Regions from separate parts of the Kaistia sp. SLG-1 genome, predicted to be linked through region 1. Evidence: riboswitches for the same ligand, from Rfam matches in the RefSeq annotation. Region 1 holds a riboswitch; the other holds the start of a gene.

The links. Region 1 has a riboswitch for thiamine pyrophosphate ahead of AC6HZP_RS20340 (ABC transporter permease). Riboswitches for the same ligand answer to the same signal wherever they lie in the genome.
Region 2: it holds a riboswitch for thiamine pyrophosphate, as region 1 does, so the genes downstream of both, thiM (hydroxyethylthiazole kinase) here and AC6HZP_RS20340 (ABC transporter permease) in region 1, are expected to answer to the same signal.

The regions. Positions count from the first base shown of each region.
Region 1 is NZ_AP048544.1:4,365,663-4,375,540, forward strand. Features, by position in the region: gene AC6HZP_RS20315 (hypothetical protein) at 1-166, opposite strand, end outside; gene AC6HZP_RS20320 (RluA family pseudouridine synthase) at 165-1,175, shown strand; gene rpoH (RNA polymerase sigma factor RpoH) at 1,299-2,216, shown strand; gene AC6HZP_RS20330 (adenylate/guanylate cyclase domain-containing protein) at 2,381-4,243, shown strand; gene AC6HZP_RS20335 (ABC transporter substrate-binding protein) at 4,286-5,230, opposite strand; gene AC6HZP_RS20340 (ABC transporter permease) at 5,272-6,069, opposite strand; TPP riboswitch at 6,132-6,237, opposite strand; gene AC6HZP_RS20345 (ABC transporter substrate-binding protein) at 6,399-7,490, opposite strand; gene AC6HZP_RS20350 (SfnB family sulfur acquisition oxidoreductase) at 7,505-8,728, opposite strand; gene AC6HZP_RS20355 (LLM class flavin-dependent oxidoreductase) at 8,725-9,801, opposite strand; gene AC6HZP_RS20360 (ABC transporter substrate-binding protein) at 9,798-9,878, opposite strand, start outside.
Region 2 is NZ_AP048544.1:1,784,429-1,794,306, forward strand. Features, by position in the region: gene AC6HZP_RS07865 (alpha-hydroxy acid oxidase) at 1-121, shown strand, start outside; gene AC6HZP_RS07870 (LysR family transcriptional regulator) at 158-1,087, opposite strand; gene AC6HZP_RS07875 (FAD-linked oxidase C-terminal domain-containing protein) at 1,214-2,647, shown strand; gene AC6HZP_RS07880 (FAD-binding protein) at 2,682-3,854, shown strand; gene AC6HZP_RS07885 (hypothetical protein) at 3,927-4,262, opposite strand; gene glcF (glycolate oxidase subunit GlcF) at 4,383-5,687, shown strand; gene AC6HZP_RS07895 (DUF1488 family protein) at 5,729-5,992, opposite strand; gene AC6HZP_RS07900 (TMEM175 family protein) at 6,073-6,693, opposite strand; TPP riboswitch at 6,838-6,949, shown strand; gene thiM (hydroxyethylthiazole kinase) at 6,999-7,844, shown strand; gene thiE (thiamine phosphate synthase) at 7,844-8,488, shown strand; gene aceB (malate synthase A) at 8,592-9,878, shown strand, end outside.

The DNA of each region.
Region 1 (9,878 bases):
CGAACAGCACGGCGAGAAAGCCGACCAGGACCGTCGTCCCCGAGACCAGGATCAACCGCCGCAGCTTCTGCCGGACGCGCTCCATCGCCGGATCGAGCGGCGCTTCGTCCTGTGGTTCCGAAGGATTGGGCGAGTGCGGGGCCGAAGAGGAAGAAGTGTGAGCCATGGACCAGTTTCCGGATGACGGCGAGGAAATCGTCGACCTCGTGGTCGAACCGGACGCGGCAGGCCGGCGCCTCGATGCCTATCTGGCCGCCGCGATTGCCGATCTGTCCCGCAGCCGCCTCAAATCCCTGATCGAGGCCGGTCACGTCTCGATCGGCGGCGCGACCATAGTGGAGGCCAAAAAGGCGGTCAACGCGGGCGACGTCATCCGCGTCGCCGTGCCGCCGGCTGTCCCGGCCGAGCCCGAGGGCGAGCCGATCCCGCTCGACGTCGTCTACGAGGACGACGACCTGCTCGTCATCGACAAGCAGGCAGGCCTCGTGGTGCATCCCGCCGCCGGCAACTGGAGCGGCACGTTGGTCAACGCGCTGATCGCCCATTGCGGTGACAGCCTTTCCGGCATCGGCGGCGTGCGCCGCCCGGGCATCGTGCACCGCCTCGACAAGGACACCACCGGCCTGATGGTGGTCGCCAAGAACGACCGCGCCCACAAGGGCCTCGCCAAGCAGTTCGCCGATCACGGCCGCAGCGGCCCGCTCGAGCGCGGCTACCAGGCGATCGTCTGGGGCGTTCCGGCCCTGCCCTACGGCATGGTCGACGCGCCGATCGGCCGCTCGCCGACCAGCCGGCTGAAGATGGCCGTGCTGAAGACGGGCGGCAAGGAAGCGATCACCCACTACACGGTGGAGCAGCGCTTCGGCGACAAGACGGCGCCGATCGCCAGCCTGCTCGATCTCCGCCTCGAGACCGGGCGCACGCACCAGATCCGCGTCCACATGGCGGCCATGGGCCTGCCGCTGATCGGCGACCAGGAATATGGCAAGGGTTTCCTCACCAAGGCGGCCCGCCTGCCCGAGCCGGCGCGGACGCTCGTGTCGCATTTCCACCGCCAGGCGCTGCATGCCTGGCTGCTCGGCTTCGAGCATCCGACGACGCGCGAGACGCTGCATTTCGAATCCGAGCCGCCGGCGGATCTCGCCGAACTGATCGAAGCTTTCAACGGACTGTGAACCGAAACCGCGCCGCGCGGTCCTGTTAAACTTGTATTTCGTGCCTATATATCTCCACGCGGGCCAAAGTGGCCGCGATCGGCGCTGGCTTTCGGGGAGCGCCGTCAGAACGGAGGGGGCACAATGGCTGCCAGAGCAAGTCTTCCTGTCATCGCGTCCGGCGAAGCCGGACTGTCTCGCTATCTCGACGATATCCGGCGCTTCCCCATGCTCGCGCCGGATGAAGAATATATGCTTGCCAAAGCATATAAGGAGCATGACGACCGCAGCGCCGCGCACAAGCTGGTGACCAGCCATCTTCGCCTGGTGGCGAAGATCGCGATGGGTTATCGCGGCTACGGGCTGCCGATCGGCGAAGTGATTTCCGAAGGCAATGTCGGCCTGATGCAGGCGGTGAAGCGGTTCGAGCCCGAAAAGGGCTTCCGCCTCGCGACCTATGCGATGTGGTGGATCAAGGCCTCGATCCAGGAGTACATCCTGCGCTCGTGGAGCCTGGTCAAGATGGGCACGACCGCCAACCAGAAGCGCCTTTTCTTCAATCTTCGCAAGATGAAGAGCCAGATCCAGGCGCTCGAGGAAGGCGATCTGAAGCCGCACCAGGTCGAGCAGATCGCCACCAAGCTCGGCGTCACGACGGAAGACGTCATCTCGATGAACCGCCGTCTCGGCGGCGACGCCTCGCTGAACGCGCCGTTGCGCGCCGACGCCGAGGGCGGCGAATGGCAGGACTGGCTTGTCGACGACAGCGACAGCCAGGAAACCATCCTCGCCGACCAGGAAGAGGCCGACAATCGCCGCAAGCTGCTGCGCGACGCGATGGGCGTCCTGAACGAACGCGAGCGCCGCATCTTCGAGGCGCGCCGCCTCGCCGACGAGCCGATGACGCTGGAGGAACTCTCCGCCGAATTCGGCGTCAGCCGCGAACGCGTCCGCCAGATCGAGGTGCGCGCCTTCGAAAAAGTGCAGAAGGCCGTGCGCCGTGGGGCGCGCGACCTCGAGCGCAACCATGGTGACGACGAACTGGCCGCGACCGACGCCTGAGCAAGCGTCGGCCGCGTTCGACCCCGCGCGTTGATATTTCACCTTTCTTTCGAAACGAACCTATTGCGAAAATTGTCGGGGTATTGTATCCGACAGCTGAGGCATGCCGTAGCGTAAGTCACGGATGCCTCCATGCTCATTCATTTCGGGATTGAGGATCAGCCATGGCGCGCCCGCGTCGTCGCCTGACAGTCATCGCCGCATTGGACGTGGTCGGTTATTCCGAGCTCATCCAGCGGGATGAGCTTGGCGCGATTCGGGAGATGCGCTCGATCTACCGGACGCTGGTCCGCCCGACGCTCGGCCGTTACGGCGCGCACATCATCAAGACGATGGGCGACGGCGGGCTGGTCGAATTCCCGAGCGTGCTCGACGCGGTCGAATGGACGATGGCCTTCCAGACCGCCATGGCCGCACGCAACGCGGCGCGCGACCGTTCGCCGGTCGAGGTCCGCGCGGCCATCGTGCTCGCCGACATCATCCTGACCGGGGACGACCGCTTCGGCGCCGCCATCGGCTTCGCCATGCGGCTGCAGGCGGCCGCGCCTCCCGGCGGCATCGCCATCACCCATTCTGTCCGCTGGCAGCTGCTGGCGGAACCCGCGGCGGCGTTTCGCCCAGCCGGATTCCTGCACCTGCGCAGCGTGCCCTACCCCGTCGAGGCCTGGTTCTGGATGCCGGCCGGCAAGCCGCTGCCCAGTCTCCCGCCGACGCCCGGCCAGATGCTGACGCCCCCGAGGCTCGGCGTCCCGCAGCTGCAGCAGGCCCAGCCGCCGGACCTGCGCCCGCTCGCGGTCGTGCTGCCCTTCGACGATCTGTCGCCGGCGCGCGACCAGGAAGGCTTCGCCGACGGCGTCGTCGAGGAGATGACGGCGACGCTGTCGCGCGTGCGCGACATCCGCGTCATCGCCCGCAACTCCGCCTTCACCTACAAGAACCGGCCGACCGACGTGCGCGCGCTGCAGCGCGACCTCGGCGTGCGCTATGTCATCGAGGGCAGCGTCCGCAAGGCGGGCGACGTACTGCGCGTCACGGCGCAGCTCGTCGAGGCTGAGACCGGGGCGCATCTGTGGTCCGGCCGCAAGGACGGAACGGTGCACGATCCCTTGACCCTGCAGGACGACGTCGCGACACTCGTCGCCGGCGCGCTCAGGCCGGCCGTTCGCGGCGCCGAGATCGAGCGGGCGCAGCGCAAGGCAGCCGACACGCTGAAGACGCACGATCTCGTGCTGAAGGCGATGCCGCATTTCTGGGCCCATCGGCGCGAGGACAACGCCGCCGCGCTGGCGCTGCTCGAGCAGGCGCTGGCCTCGGATCCCAGCTCCGGCACGGTGCTCAGCCTGAAGGCATGGTGCCTGAGCCAGCAGATCACCTATCTCTGGTCCGAAGACCCGGTGCACGACCGCAACGTCGCGCTCGCGCTCGCCGAACAGGCGGCCGAGACGGCGGAGGCCGACCCGCTGGTGATGACGGCGATCGGCGCCACCTTCTCGATCCTGATGACCGATCAGGCGCGTGCGCTCGTCTATATCGAGCGCGCCATCGCGCTCGATACCACCTTCGCCTGGGCGTGGACGCGGCTCGGCTATGCCAAGGCCTATTCCGGCGATCCGGAGGGCGGGATCCTGGCCTTCGAGAAGGCGATCGCGCTCAGCCCCGAGGATCCGATCCAGTTCAACGCCTTTGCCGGCATCGCGACCTGTCATTTCCTGCTCGGCCGCTATGCCGAGGCGGCGCATTTCGCCGGTCGCGCCCTGCACGGCCGGCCGGGCATGGTCTGGGCCTACCGGCTGCTGGCCACGTCCGCCGCCCTCGCCGGGCAGATGACGCTCGCCCGCAGCGCGGTTCGCCGCCTGCTCGCCGAGAACCCCGGCCTGACGATCGGCGGCATCGCCGCCGCCATCCGGAACCTGTCGGGCCCGGCGCTCGACAAATATCTGGAGGGCCTGCGCCTCGCCGGCCTCCCCGACGACGCGAAGCACGAGCCCGTCGTGCTGATCAGCGAGGCGGACGGCACCGCCGCCTGAGACGACCGGCCACCCGGGAACGGATGGCCGGCCGCAAGGTCCTCAGCGCGGCGCGATCGCGTAGCTGTCGATCGGCGGCACCGTGTCGAGCAGGCCCCTCGCCTTCATGAACTCGCCGAAGCGGTCATAGCGACCGACATCCAGCGCCGCCGGGCGCTTGGCGAAGCGCGGCAGCGTCGCATAATAGGAATCGCGGTTCAGCTGGTTGTCGAGATCGCGATGCGCCTTCAGGAACACCGCCAGCGCCTCTTCCGGATGGTTGGTCAGGTAGATGGTCGCCTCCTCGATCGCGGCGAGGAAGCGCGCCATGCGCGGATCCTCGCGGAGCTCGTTCCGCGTCACGTAGATGAGCTCGTCATAGGACGGCACGCCGTGCTCCTCCAGGAAGAACGCCTTGCCGGGCTTGCCCTCGAGACCGAGCTGGATCAGCTCGACATTGCGGTAGCCGTCGATGATCGCGTCGACCTGTCCCGACATCAGCGACGTCGTCAGGTTGAAGTTGACGTTGACCATCTCGACGTCCTTCTCGGTCAGGCCGACCGTGGCGAGGACGGTGTCGATATAGGCGTTCTGCAGGCTCGCGACCGAATAGCCGATCTTCTTGCCCTTCAGGTCGGCGAGCGTCTTCACCGGGCCGTCCTTGAGCACGATCAGCGCGTTGAGCGGCGTCTCGATCAGCGTGCCGATGCGGGTGAGCGGCAGGCCTTCCTTGACCTGCAGCATCAGGTCCGGCTGGTAGGTGACGGCGATGTCGGCCTGGCCGGCGGCGACCAGGCGCGGCGGTGCGCTGGCGTCGGCCGGCGCGATCATCTCGACGTCGAGGCCGTGCTTCTCGAAGATGCCCATCTCCTTGGCGATCACCAGCGGCGCATGGTCCGGGTTGTAGAACCAGTCGAGCAGGACCGTCAGCTTGTCGGCGGCATGCGCCGGCGCGACCGAGATCGCCGCCGCGAACGCGAGGGCGGCAAGGCGAGGGAAGCGTTTCATCGGATAGGGTTCCTTTGCGGATCGAGAGGTCAGGCGAGAGGTCAGGAAAGCGTTTCCGGCGCCCAGGGCGCGATATGGCGGGTGGCGATGTCGACGGCGGCGCGCACCAGCACCGCCATGGCCGCGAGCAGCGCCAGCGCGGCGAAGACGACGTCGGTCTGCGCGCGGCCGTTCGCCATCAGCATGGCGTAGCCGAGCCCGGAGGACGCGCCGACCCATTCGCCGATCAGCGCGCCGACGGGGGCGTAGACGGCGGCGACGCGCAGCCCCGAGGCAAGCGCCGGCAGGGCGTAGGGAACGCGGAAATAGAGGATTTCCTGCCAGTTCCGGGCGCGATAGAGGCGGCTCAGATCGATGAGCCCGGCCTCCGTCCGCGTCAGCCCGTCATGGAAGGCGGAGGCGACGGGGAAGAAGATGGCGATCGTCGCCATGACGATCTTCGAGCCAATGCCGAAACCGAACCAGAGCACCAGCAGCGGCGCGATGGCGAAGACGGGGAAGGCCTGGGTGACGATCAGGAGCGGCATCAGGATGCGCCGGATCGCCGGCACGAAGGTCATCACCAGCGCCAGTGCGATGCCGGCGAGCGCGCCGGTGACGAGGCCCGAGACGGTCTCGATCAGCGTAGTGACGGCGTCGCGCTGCCAGAGGTCCGGCCGTTCGACCAGCGCCCGCCAGACCCGCGCCGGTGGCGGCAACATGAAGGGCGGCGGCGCGAAGACGAGGATCACGGCCTGCCAGATAGCGACCAGCGCGACGGCGACGAGGAGCGCGCGCAGCACGCCGCCCAGCCATCCGCTCCCGCGATCGGGTGCGTCATATTCAGCCCGTGCCGCCATGGCGAAGCCGCTCCTCCGGAATACGGACGAGGCCATACCTATGGCGATGAACGAGCAGACGTCGTAAACCAGCTTCCCGTCCCTTCGCCGGCATGACCCGGATCAGGTTCGAAGGGTTCGGCCCATGGCCATCTCAGCTCGCGTCAGCGAACACCCCTCGGAATGGCCGGAGCATGGCCGAGGACGAACGCGGGCGCAAGAGCCATGCCCCGGGAAGCAGCTATGCAGGCAAGATTACCCGGCTATCGAAAGCCGAATGGAAAACGATCGCGCGGGGCACGGAACTGGCCCCCTGCCCCGCGCGCGATCGTGCCGGCCTGATCGGGCGGCTACCGCCCCGCGTCGACCAGCCGGCGCGCCTCTTCGATCGCCTCATGCGCGATCCAGTCGGCGACGCTGAAGTCATGCGGGGCGAAGCCCCAGCGGACGAGGAAATCCTTCTGGTCCTTGAGCAGCGAGATCAGCTCCGGCGTCAGCGACGGCTCGAGCGCGGTGTGCACCGACGCCGAATAGGCCGCATCCACCCATTCCTCGGCGATGCTGCTGTCCCGGGCGATCTGGCGCTTGGCGTCGCCGGGATTGGCGGCGGCCCAGCGCGCCGTCTTGATCGCGCGGGCGAGGTAGCGCGCCACGACGTCGGGGCGGCTTTCCAGCAATTCGCCGCGCACGGTGAAGGCGACCGGCGCCAGATTGTTGATGCGGCTCTTGACCTCGGGGAACGCCGCGATGTCGGCGACCACCTCGGCGCCGAGCAGGGCCTCGAACTCGGCCGCCTGCGACGACTGGTAGATCGCGTCGATCTCGCCGGTGATCAGCGCCTTCAGCTCCGGCCCCTGCCGCTTCCGCGTCACCCGCGCCGAGAAATACGAGCTGCTCAGCGCCTGCCCCTCGGGCGGCTTGCCGACCAGCGGCTCGTCCAGCACGATGTCGACGAAGGTGACGTCATCCGGCCCGAGGCCGACGCTTTCGAGCGCGGCGAGATAGCCGCGCAGCGCCGTTGCGCGCGGGAAATCCACCGGATCGTTCGGACGCTTGATGAGGCCGAGGCGCTTGCCCTTCAGATCGCCGGGGTTCTGGATACCGGAGCCCGGCAGCGCCAGGATGCGGGAATAATGCTCGATCCAGGAGAGGCCGATGATGCGGAGATTGCGCCCCTTGGAGCGGGCGACGATCGGCGGAATGTTGCCGCCCTCGCGGAACAGGTTCTCGTGCGACTGGTCGTAATGCGCTTCCCGGATCTTGCGGTCCGGATGCGAGCGGATCGAGTTGAGCGTCACGCCCGTCCCCTCAAATTCCGACGCATACTCGCCGCGCGCAAAGGCGATGCTGGCCGCGGAAGGCACCGGACAGACCGTGTACCAGATGTCCTGCGGCAGCGTCCCGGCGGAGGACAGGCCGGACGGCGGCGCGATGCTGCTCATGGAAATTCCTTTCTTCAGACGAGGAGGGCTTGGCGCGGCGGGATGCGGCCGTTGAGGATGAAGTCGCCGATGTAGTGGTATTTCCACACCTCCGGATCGTGGAGCGTATGGGTGCGGGCGTTGCGCCAGTGCCGGTGGAGGTTCCATGTCTCGTCGGCGGCGCTGGTGCCGGCGAGCGCGAACAGGTCGTTGCCAACCTTGACGCAGACGGCCGAGGCCGCCGCCTTGGCGGCCGCGACGAGGATGGCGAGATCCACCGTCGCCTTGTCGTCGCGCGGCGCCGCGCGGACGCGGTCGAACGTGTCGGCGGCCCGCAGCAGCAGCGACCAGGCCGCCTCGGTCTCGACGTGCAGCTCGCCGACGCGGCGGATGATGTGCGGATCGTCGCCCGCCCGCTCCAGCTCGGCGCCGTACCAGGGCCGGCTGCGCTCGCGGACATAGGCGACGGTATCGGCCAGCGCTTCCTGCGCGATGCCGATATCGACGGCGACATGCATGATCTGGCCGAAGGCCGGGCGCGTGCTCGGCCCGGAATCATACTGCCAGATCGGCACGACATCGCGCTCGCCGACGACGACGCGATCGAAGGTCGCCGTCCCGCTCGCCGTGCCGCGCTGGCCCATTGCATTCCAGTCGTCGACGATCTCGACGCCCGGCGCCTCGCGCTCGACCATCACCATGTGGGCGCGCCCCTCGCCGTCGAGGGCTGCCACCGGCAGCCACTGCGCGAACAGCGCCCCGGTGGTGTAGAACTTGGTCCCGTTCAGGATGTAGCCGCCATCCGGCCCCCGCTCGATGCGGGTCTTCATGTTGGCGTAGCCGCCCTTGGGCGTGCCGCGCTCTGACAGCGCATTGCCCCAGAGCTGGCCTGCGAGGATGCCGCCATAGAAGAAGGCCTTCTGCTCGGGCCTGCCGAGCGCGCGGATGTTCTCGAGATGGGAGAAGTGGTTCTGCGGGATCTGGCCGATCGCCGGATCGGCGGCCGAGAGGATGCGGAACACCTCGACCAGCGTATGGATCGAGACTTCCGGTCCGCCGAAGGCGCGCGGCACGGTGATGCCGAGCAGGCCGGTCGCGCGCAGATCGGCGATTTCGGCCCAGGGCCGGGTCCGGTTCCGGTCGCGCTCGGAGGCGGAGGGACGGATGCGATCCGCATAGGCCTCCGCCACCGCGATCGCCTCGACGTCCGACCGGATCACCCGCGCCGGCTGCTGCAACGGTTCCGCCCGGGCGTTCATGACGTCGCCTCCGCGCGCAAAGACCGTTCCTCGCGCTCGCGCACCAGCGGCAGCACGCGTTCGCCGAAACGCCGGAGTTCGGCCAGGAGCGGCTGGAACTGCAGCATGAAGAGGTCGATGCCGGCCTCGCGGAAGGCGACGATGCGGTCGGCGACCTGCGCGTAGCTGCCGACGAGCCCCGCATTGGTGCCGCCGTTCGAGCCGACGACGGGCACGCCGGCATTCACCTTCATCATCTGCACCGCCTTGTCGGTGCCGGAACGCAGGCGGGCGATCTCGTTGCGGCTGACGAGCGACAGCAGATGCGCGAACTCCGCCTGCGCCTCCGCTTCGGTCTCGCGCGCGATGACGAAGGCCGAGAGCGCGAAGCGGAGCGGCGGCGCCGCGCCTCGGCGCGAGGCGAGATCGACGATCAGGTCCCGCGTCTCGGCGAGCGAGCGGCCATTGATGAAATAGGTGTCGGCCTGCGCCGCCGCGAGCTGGCGCGCCGGCTCCGACTCGCCGCCGAAATAGATGGTCGGCCCGCCGGGCCGCAGCGGTTTCGGTCGCAGCGACAGCCCGTCGACCGAAAGATGCTCGCCCCGGAAGGTGACGGTCTCGCCGGCGAACAGCCGGCGGACGATCTCCAGCCATTCCGACGAATAGGCATAGCGCTGGTCGTGCTCGCGGAGCGGGATGCCGAGCTGCTGGATCTCCGGCAGGAACCAGCCGCTCACCAGGTTGATCGAGAAGCGCCCATGGCTGATCTGGTCGATGCCCAGCGCCTGCTTCGCCAGCACGCCCGGATTGTGCAGGAACGGCTTGATCGCCGCGATGATCTCGATACGGCTGGTCGCCTCGGCGATGCCGGCCGAGGCCGTCCAGGCATCGACGACGTCCGATTCGGCATTGCGCGGGCTGATCGTGTGCTGCGCGATCAGCGCCGCGTCGAAGCCGAGACGCTCGGCCTCGACCACGACTTCGCGATTATGCCGGTAGCTCGCATCCGGGAGATCATCCGGATGGCTGTCCGCCCCGAAATATCCGTGATGCGGGGCCCAGACCCCGAAGCGTATCCTCCCCTGCCCGCTCACGGCTTCGCCTCCGGAACGACGGGGTTGGCGATGGCGTCGTTGAAGTCCGTGAGGAAGAGGTCCTTCGCGTCGAGGCG
Region 2 (9,878 bases), 2.6 Mb from region 1:
CGGCGAGGCGGGCGTCTCCAAGGTGATCCAGATCGTCGGCAAGGAGCTCGATGTCTCGATGGCCCTGACCGGCCGTCGCACGCTGGCCGAGATCGACGAGACCGTCATCGACCGGGGCTGACATGGTTGGGGCTGACGCGCGGAGTTTCGCCGTGCGTCAGCCCCGCGTCGGCGCGAGGATCGTCTCGAGCCCTTCGTCCCAATGCGGGCGTTCGCCATAGAGGCCGGCGAGATGGTTGATGAACAGGCGGACCTTGGCGGCGAGAAAGCGGCGGCTCGGATAGACGGCGTGCACGGCGACGTGCCGCGAGGCGCGGTAGGCCGGCAGGACCGTCGTGAGCCGCCCGGCGCGCAGGTCCGGCCCGACATCCCAGGTCGAGCGGAAGGCGATGCCGAGGCCGGCCAGCACCGCCTCGCGCACAACCTCGTTGGAGTTGGTGCGCAGCCTCCCCTCGACATGCACGGTGACCGGCCCGTCCGGTCCCTCCAGCCGCCAGGGATCCTGGCTGGCGGTGGCGAGCAGCGAATGCTTGTCGAGATCGGCGATCGTCTTCGGCGTGCCGTGTTCGGCGAGATAGGCCGGCGTCGCGCAGAGCACCCGGTGATTCGGCGCCAGCCGCCGCGCCACCAGGCTCGAATCCATCAGCTCGGCGATGCGGATCGATACGTCGATGCCGTCCTTGATCAGGTCGACGAATTCGTCCGAGAGCACGAGATTGACGGTCAGGTCCGGATTGGCCGCCAGGAACGAGCCGAGATAGGGCGTGATGTGCAGCCGGCCGAAGGTCGTCGGCGCCGACACCTTAAGCGTGCCGCGGGCAACGTCGGAACGCCGGCTGACGAAGGATTCCGCCTCGTCGATCGAAGCCAGAATCTGCACGACGCGATCGTGAAAGCCGCGCCCCGCCTCGGTCAGAGCAATCTGCCGGGTCGTGCGTTGCAACAGGCGCGTGCCGAGCCGGTCCTCCAGCCGCTTCAGGCGCTTGGACACGACGGCGGGCGACAGATCGAGCTCGCGCCCCGCCGCCGAAAGGCTTCCGGCGGTGACAACGCGGGCGAAGATCTCCATATCAGTGAGGGTGCTCATTTGCGATCATACTGGCAAAAGAAAGGGGCGATTTTCAATCCTGCGGAAAGGATGTTGTTTTCCAGGCCAGCTTGGGTACAAAACCGTCCGCGCTTAGACTGTTTCTGAAGTGGGAGGGAGGTCGCCATGTCCGCGATAGAGATTCCGAAGCCGGATCCCGGCATTCTCGCGCGTCGGGATGCGATTCTTGCCGGTCTCGCCGCCTTGGTACCACCAACCTCCCTGATCACCGAGGAGGATGAGCGCCGCGCCTTCGATACGGACGCGCTCACCGCCTATCGCCGCATCCCGCTCGCGGTCGTGCTTCCGGAAACCACCGAGCAGGTTTCCAAGGTGTTAACATTCCTGAACCAGCAGGGCGTCAAGGTCGTCGCGCGCGGCGCCGGCACGTCGCTCGCCGGCGGGGCCATCCCGAGCGAGGACGCCGTCGTGCTCGGCGTCTCGAAGATGAACCGCATCCTCGACGTCGACACCGACAACCGGACGATCCGCGTCGAGGCGGGCGTCACCAATCTCGGCGTGACCGGCGCCGTCTCCCATCTCGGCTTCTTCTATGCGCCCGATCCGTCGAGCCAGCTCGCCTGCACCATCGCCGGCAACATCGCCATGAACTCCGGCGGCGCGCATTGCCTGAAATACGGCGTCACCACCAACAATGTGCTGGGCGTCAAGATCGTCATGATCGACGGCACCGTGCTGGAGATCGGCGGCGCGCATCTCGATGCGCCGGGCTACGACCTGCTCGGCCTGATCGTCGGTTCCGAAGGGCAGCTCGGCATCGTCACCGAGGCGACGCTCCGCATCCTGCCGCTTGCCGAAGGCGCGCGCCCGATGCTGATGGGCTTCCAGTCGGCCGAGGACGCCGGCGCCTGCGTCGCCGCGATCATCGCCTCGGGCATCATCCCGGTGGCGATCGAATATATGGACCGGCCGGCGATCAAGGTCTGCGAGGCCTTCGCCCATGCCGGCTATCCGCTTGATGTCGAAGCTCTTTTGATCATCGAGGTCGAGGGATCCGAGGCCGAGATCGAGGATCTGATCGGCCGGATCACCAAGATCGCCGCCGATTTCAACCCTTCGGGCCTGCGCATCTCGCAGTCGGAAGCGGAGAGCGCCGCGATCTGGAAAGGGCGGAAGTCCGCCTTCGGCGCCATGGGTCGGCTCGCCGATTATATCTGCATGGACGGCACTATCCCGACCGGCCAGCTCTCGGCGGTGCTCACCGGCATCGCCAGGATCTGCGACGGCTACGGCTTGCGCGTCTCCAACATCTTCCATGCCGGCGACGGCAATCTGCATCCGCTGGTCCTCTTCAATGCCAATGATCCGGACGAGCAGGACAAGGCCGAGCGCTGCGGCGAGGATATCCTGAAGCTCTGCGTCGATCTCGGTGGCTGCCTGACCGGCGAGCACGGCGTCGGCATCGAGAAGCGCGATCTGATGACCTACCAGTTCAACACGATCGATCTCGACCAGCAGATGCGGGTGAAAAGCGCGCTCGATCCGCAATGGCTGCTCAATCCGCACAAGGTGTTCCCGCTTCAAGGGCGCCCGGTCTGATGCCCGATATTCTGCCCTTCCAGGAAGCATGCCGATGACGTCGATCCTTCTCCCCGATACCGAGGCCGAGATCGAGGCGATCGTGCATGAGGCGGCGCAGTCGCGCAGCCCGCTGGCGATCCATGGCGGCGGTTCGCGACCGATCGGCGGCATCGTCCATGCGCACCGGACGCTGTCGACCCAGCAGATGACGGGCATCACCCTCTACGAGCCGTCCGAGCTCGTGCTTTCGGCCCGCGCCGGCACGCCGCTCTCCCTGATCCAGGAAACGCTCGCCGCCAACCGCCAGCGCCTGCCGTTCGAGCCGATCGACTATCGCCATTTGCTCGGCAATCACGGCACGCCGACGATCGGCGGCATGACCGCCTCCAACAGCTCCGGCCCGCGCCGCATCCATTCGGGCGCCGCGCGGGACGCGCTGATCGGCATCCGCGCCACGACCGGGCGGGGCGAGACGATCAAGTCCGGCGGCCGGGTGATGAAGAACGTCACCGGCTATGATTTCGTCAAGCTGATGGCCGGCTCCTGGGGCACGCTCGGCGTGCTGACCGAGGTGACCTACAAGCTGCTGCCGGAAGTCGAGACGGAAGTCACCCTGCTGCTCTTGGGCCTTTCGGCCGAGCGTGCCGTCGCGGCAATGACGGCAGCTCTCGCGACGCCGTTCGAGGTGACGGGAGCCGCGCATCTGCCGGCCGTTGATGGCGCGCCGTCGCGCACGGTGCTTCGGATCGAGGGCTTCGATGCGTCGGTGACCTATCGCACCGCCCGTCTCGAAGGCGTGCTGCGGCCGTTCGGAACGTTCGAGACGCTGGGGCTCGAGGCGTCTCGCGTGCTGTGGAAGTCGATCCGCGACGTGGAAGCGCTGGAGACGCCGCGCGACGCGGCCATCTGGCGGATCTCGGTCCGGCCGAGCGACGGCCCGGAAATCGGCGCGAAGCTCGAGGCGGCGCTGGGCAGCCGGCTGGTCTATGACTGGGCCGGCGGCTTGATCTGGGCGAGCGCTTCGGCAGACGGGGATGGCGGCGCGGCGGTCGTGCGCGCAGCGGTCGGCGCCGTCGGCGGCCATGCTCTTCTGGTGCGCGGTTCGCCGACGCTGCGGGCCAGCGTGCCGGTCTTCCAGCCGGAGGCACCGGCGGTGGCCGAGATGTCGCGCCGCATCCGCGCGACCTTCGATCCGGCCGGCATCCTCAATCCCGGGCGGATGTGAGCCATGGTCGCGGCCGCAACAGGAACGGGATGGCCGCCGGCGCTCAAGGGCGCCGGGGCCGGCCTTTCGGCCCTACTCCGTGAAGCGGACGACGCCCACTTCGCAGACGTCGATGCCCTCGACGGTTGCTTCGCTGTCGTCGACGAAGACGCCCTTGAAGTCGAATTTGCAGTAGCCGCTGCCGTCATCCATGTTGATGGTGACCGAGCCGCCGGCCGGAACCTGATCGTCGCCGAGGATGTCCTCTTCCCAGTCGGCGGAGCCGACATTGGAAGCGTAGAACTGGTCCAGATCGCTGCTGGTCTCGTTGATGATCTTGACCTTGCGGTTTTCCGCGTTGGCCGCGCCGGCGAGAACGAGCGAAGAGACGACAGCCGCGCCGACGGCCGTCCAAAGACGAAACTGCATAGAACTTCCCCTGGGTGCGCCGACGAGATGTCGGGCTCGCCGCCAATGCCAGATGCATTCAGGGCGTGCAAGCCGGATTGTGCACCCTCCAAAACCCCGCCCGCGGCGGCAGAGTGATCCATGCAAACCTCCTTCTCCCTTGCCCAGCTCGCCGACCCGGATGTTCGTGAATCCGAGAAGATCCTGCGCACCTGCGTGCATTGCGGCTTCTGCACGGCGACCTGTCCGACCTATGTGCTGCTCGGCGACGAGCTCGACAGTCCGCGCGGCCGCATCTACCTGATCAAGGACATGCTGGAAGGCGGCAAGCCCGCCAACGAGCAGGTCGTGAAGCATGTCGATCGCTGCCTGTCCTGCCTCTCCTGCATGTCGACCTGTCCGTCCGGCGTGAACTACATGCACTTGGTCGATCATGCCCGCGCGCATATCGAGGAGACCTACGACCGGCCGATCGCCGACAAGGCAATCCGTGCGGCGCTCGCCGCCGTGATGCCACACCGCAACCGCTTCCGGCTGGCGCTTGTCGCAGCGGCCGCCGCGCGACCTTTCGCAGGTCCGATCGGCAAGGTGCCGGGCTTCAAGCGCATCAGCGCCATGTTGAAGCTGGCGCCGCGCTTCCCGCATGGCCGCACCGCCTCGGAAGGGCCGGGCACCTTCCCGACGAAGGCCGAGAAGCGTGGGCGGGTCGCGCTGCTCTCCGGCTGCGTGCAGCCGGTGCTCGATCCCGGCATCAACGAGGCGACGATCCGCCTCCTGAACCGCGTCGGCGTCGAGGTGGTGATCGCCAAAGGCGAGACCTGCTGCGGGTCGCTCGCGCACCACATGGGCAAGTCCAGCCAGGCGCATGAAACGGCGAAGCGGACGATCGACGCCTGGATCGCCGAGATGGACGGCGAGGGCCTCGACGCCATCATCATCACCGCGTCGGGCTGCGGCACGACGATCAAGGACTATGGCTTCATGTTCCGCGAGGACCCCGCCTATGCCGAAAAGGCGAAGCGGGTCTCGGCGATTGCCAAGGACATCACGGAGTATCTGGAGAGCCTGAAGCTCGCGCCGGTCGCGGCGCCGAAGGCTCTCACCGTCGCCTATCATTCGGCCTGCTCGATGCAGCACGGCCAGCAGATCAAGACGACGCCGAAGACGCTGCTGTCGAAGGCCGGCTTCACCGTCCGCGACGTGCCGGAGGGGCATCTCTGCTGTGGTTCTGCCGGCACCTACAACATGCTGCAGCCGGAGTTGTCGCAGCAGCTGAAATCGCGAAAACTCGGCAACATCGCCAAGGTCGCGCCCGATGTCGTCGCCACCGGCAATATCGGCTGCATCACGCAGCTTTCCGACGGCGCCGGCGTGCCGGTCGTCCATACGATCGAGCTGCTCGACTGGGCCTATGGCGGCCCGAAGCCGGCCGGCATCGCGAACTGAAGCGGCCGGGGCCGGGCGGTCTTCCGCCCGGCGCCTCCGTATCAGATATCGCGGGCGGTGAGCGTGTAGGAAGCGTGGGCGTGGCGGGAATAGAGCCGCATCGCCGCGTGCTCGATCCGCGTCCGGTTGGCATCGAAGGCCCGAAGCGCCGAAGCCTCGTCCTGCGCGGCATCGGGATGAATCCGCTCCAGCGCGTCGGCCTCCAGGAAGAACGACACCTCCAGCGACTGGTCATGCCCCCAGAACTGAATGCGGTGGTGCGTCTCGCTATAGCTGCGGCTTCGATTGGGGAACTGGATGCTCATGCCGCCAGTATACGCCCGATCAAGCCCGAATGATTGCGCGAATGTCCCAAACTGCGATTGGCGAGGCTGGATCGTCCCGATCAGGGGCGCGGCGCATTCGGTCCCGGTGTGTTCCCATGCGCCGGGGCGGCCAGCAACACCCTTTCGACGCGGCGGTCGGGAACCAGCCAGATCAAGGCCACCACGACATAGCAGGCGATGGCGATCCACGGACTGACGAAGGCGAGCACGATTGCGGCGGCGTAGATCAGCACCGAGATCTTGCCCTTGCGATCCTGGCCGAAGGCGATCGCCAACGCCGAGTCCTGCCCCTCCAGCGCGATGAGGGAACGGGCGAGGATGTAGTAGGCGACGCCGGACATCATCAGCACGAAGCCGTAAAGCGCCACCGGAAGAGATTCGATGTGGTTCTCGCCCATCCAGGCGGTCGTGAACGGCATCAGCGACAGCCAGAACAGAAGGTGCAGATTGGCCCAGAGCACGCCGCCCCGGACGTGATGGACGACATGGAACATGTGGTGGTGGTTGTTCCAGTAGATGCCGATCATGATGAAGCTCAGCACATAGCTGAGAAAGACCGGCAGCAGTGGCAGCAGCGCGGGAAGGTCCACGTGGTGGGGGACCTGCAGCTCCAGCACCATGATCGTGATGATGATGGCGATGACACCGTCGCTGAATGCTTCGATCCGGCTCTTGCCCATGGCGCGCTCCGCGTTGTGCCAAGCCTACGCTACGCGTTCGCGGGGATAGTCTCCAGTCCCGTTCTGCGGTCCGTCATTGGCGCGAGGTGAAGGGACGCCGAGCGCATTCCGCTTGCGCGCCGGCCCGCCCGTGATAGGTTTCCGACCGTCTCATCGGGGTGCCCTGATTCATCCGAATCCTGGCTGAGAGGTCTTCGGACTAACCCGCGAACCTGATCCGGATCATGCCGGCGGAGGGATTGAGCCAAGCGCGTAGATGCTCTTGCCATCGTTCCGTCCTGCTATTTAGCAAAGGACGTCTTTTCATGTCTGCCACCCCCCAATCTGCCACCCACCAAGTCTCGATCGCCGAGGCCGTCAGCGCCCTCGACGCCCTGCGCGCCGCCCGGCCGCTGGTGCAGAACATCACCAACTATGTCGCCATGACGATTTCGGCCAATGTGCTGCTCGCCGTTGGCGCGTCGCCGGCGATGGTGCATTCCGAAGCCGAGGTCGACGAGTTCGTCGCGATCTCGAACGCGCTCGTCATCAATATCGGCACGCTGTCGCCGGACTGGCTGACCGGCATGCGCAAGGCCGCCGCGCAGGCGGTCGCCCTGGGCAAGCCGTGGGTCCTCGATCCGGTCGGCTGCGGCGCGACCAAGTTCCGCACCGATTTCGCCGTCGAATTGAGCCGGGCCGGCCCCGCCATCATTCGCGGTAATGCCAGCGAGATCATGAGCCTCGCGGGCGCGGCCGGGGCAGGGGGCAAGGGCGTCGACTCGACCGCCTCCTCCGACGCCGCGCTCGAGGCTGGCAAGGCGCTGGCCAAAGCCAGCGGCGCCGTCGTCGCGATCACCGGCGAGACCGACTATGTCACCGATGGCACCCATGTCGTGGCGATCACCGGCGGCAGCCCGTTGATGCCGCTCTCGACCGCGCTCGGCTGCGCGCTGTCCGCCACCGTCGCCGCCTTCGCCGCCGTGCGTCCGCCCTTCGAGGCCGCCGTCGCGGCGCTCGCCGTCTATGGCGCGGCCGGCGCCGCTGCCGCGGAGCGCGTGACCGGGCCGGGGCATCTTCCCGCCGAACTCTGCGACGCGCTCTACGGAGCCGACGCCGCCCTCGTCGAGCGCTATGCGACGATCAAGACCGTTGAAGAGGTGAATGTCTGATGAGCCGTCCTTTCGATCTTTCGCTCTATCTCGTCACGGACGAGGACCTGGCCGGCCCGCGCGGCGTGGTCGAGGCGGTCCGCGCCGCGATCGACGGCGGCGTCACGCTCGTCCAGCATCGCTTCAAGCAGGGCTCGACCCGCGATTTCGTGGCGACGGCGCAGGCGCTGGTGGACCTTCTGCGCCCGCGCGGCATTCCGCTGATCATCAACGATCGCGTCGACGTGGCGCTGGCGGTCGATGCCGATGGCGTGCATGTCGGCCAGAGCGACATGCGGGTCGCCAAGGTGCGCGAGCTGATCGGCCCCGATCGCATCCTCGGCCTGTCGGCGGCGCAGTTCGAGGAACTGACGCCGGAAGACCTCGCGCCGATCGACTATCTCGGCGTCGGCCCGGTCTTCGCCACGGCGACCAAGGCGAATGCGCGCGATCCGATCGGCTTCGAGCATCTCGGCCGCATCAAGGCGGCGTCCGGCCTGCCGGTCGTCGCCATCGGCGGGCTGAAGGCGGAGCATGTCGAGCCGACGCTCGCTGCCGGCGCTGACGGTCTCGCCATCGTCTCCGCCATCATCGCGGCGGAAGACCCGGAACGCGCCGCGCGCGATTTCGCCGATCGCATCGCCCGCTTCCGTTCGCAGAAATAGGCGACTTATTCCCGCCTGGAACAAGTTCTGCCCTGTTCCTGCAGGTTCAGTTGAAGAGGGTGGCGTGGCATAGTCCGCTCCAACGTGCCACCGAGGAGAGACCATGTCCGCCACCAACGCTGAACGCCTCGTCGTCAAGGGCGCCATCGGCCCCCGCTTTGACGAGATCCTGACGCCCGAGGCGCTCGCTTTCGTCGCCGAACTGCATGGCCGTTTCGATGCCAAGCGTCGCGCCCTGCTCGAATTCCGCAACGAGCGCCAGGTCTTCTTCGACAATGGCGGCCTTCCGGACTTCCTGCCGGAGACGAAGGCGATCCGCGAGGGTGACTGGAAGGTGGCGCCGATCCCGGCCGACCTGCAGGACCGTCGCGTCGAGATCACCGGCCCGGTCGATCGCAAGATGATCGTCAACGCGCTGAATTCCGGCGCGAAGGTCTTCATGGCCGACTTCGAGGACGCCTCGTCGCCGGTCTGGGCCAACATGGTCGAAGGCCAGATCAACCTGAAAGATCGCTGGGCCAACAAGATCGACTTCACCGATCCGCGCGGCAAGGACTACAAGCTCGGCCCCAACCCGGCCGTGCTGATCATCCGGCCGCGCGGCTGGCACCTGCCCGAGCGCCACATCACCTTCGACGGCGCCGACGCGTCCGGCTCGCTGGTCGATTTCGGCCTCTACGTCTTCCACAACGCCAAGGCGGCGCTGGCGCAGGGATCCGGCCCGTATTTCTACCTGCCGAAGACCGAGAGCCACCTGGAAGCCCGCCTCTGGGACGAGGTCTTCACCTATGCCGAGGAAGCGCTCGGCCTCGCGCATGGCACGATCAAGGCGACCGTCCTGATCGAGACGCTGCCGGCGGCGTTCGAGATGGACGAGATCCTCTACGAGCTCAGGGATCACATGGCCGGCCTCAATTGCGGCCGCTGGGACTACATCTTCTCGTTCATCAAGACGCTGCGGAACAACAAGGCGTTCCTGCTGCCGGATCGCGGCCAGGTCGTCATGGGCAAGGCGTTCCTGCTCGCCTATTCGGAGCTTCTGATCAAGACCTGCCACCGTCGCGGCGCCTTCGCCATGGGCGGCATGGCGGCGCAGATCCCGGTCAAGAACAACCCGGAAGCCAACGCCGCCGCCTTCGAGCGGGTCAAGGCCGACAAGGAGCGCGAGGCGAAGGCCGGCCATGACGGCACCTGGGTCGCGCATCCGGACCTCGTGCCGGTCGCGATGGAAGTGTTCGACCGCCTGATGCCGACGCCGAACCAGCTCTCGAAGCTGCGCGAGGAAGTCTCCTTCGGCCAGAAGGACATGCTCGCCATCCATGAGGGCACGCGGACAGAGGCGGGCCTTCGCCACAACATCCGCGTCGGCGTCCAGTATATCGAGGCGTGG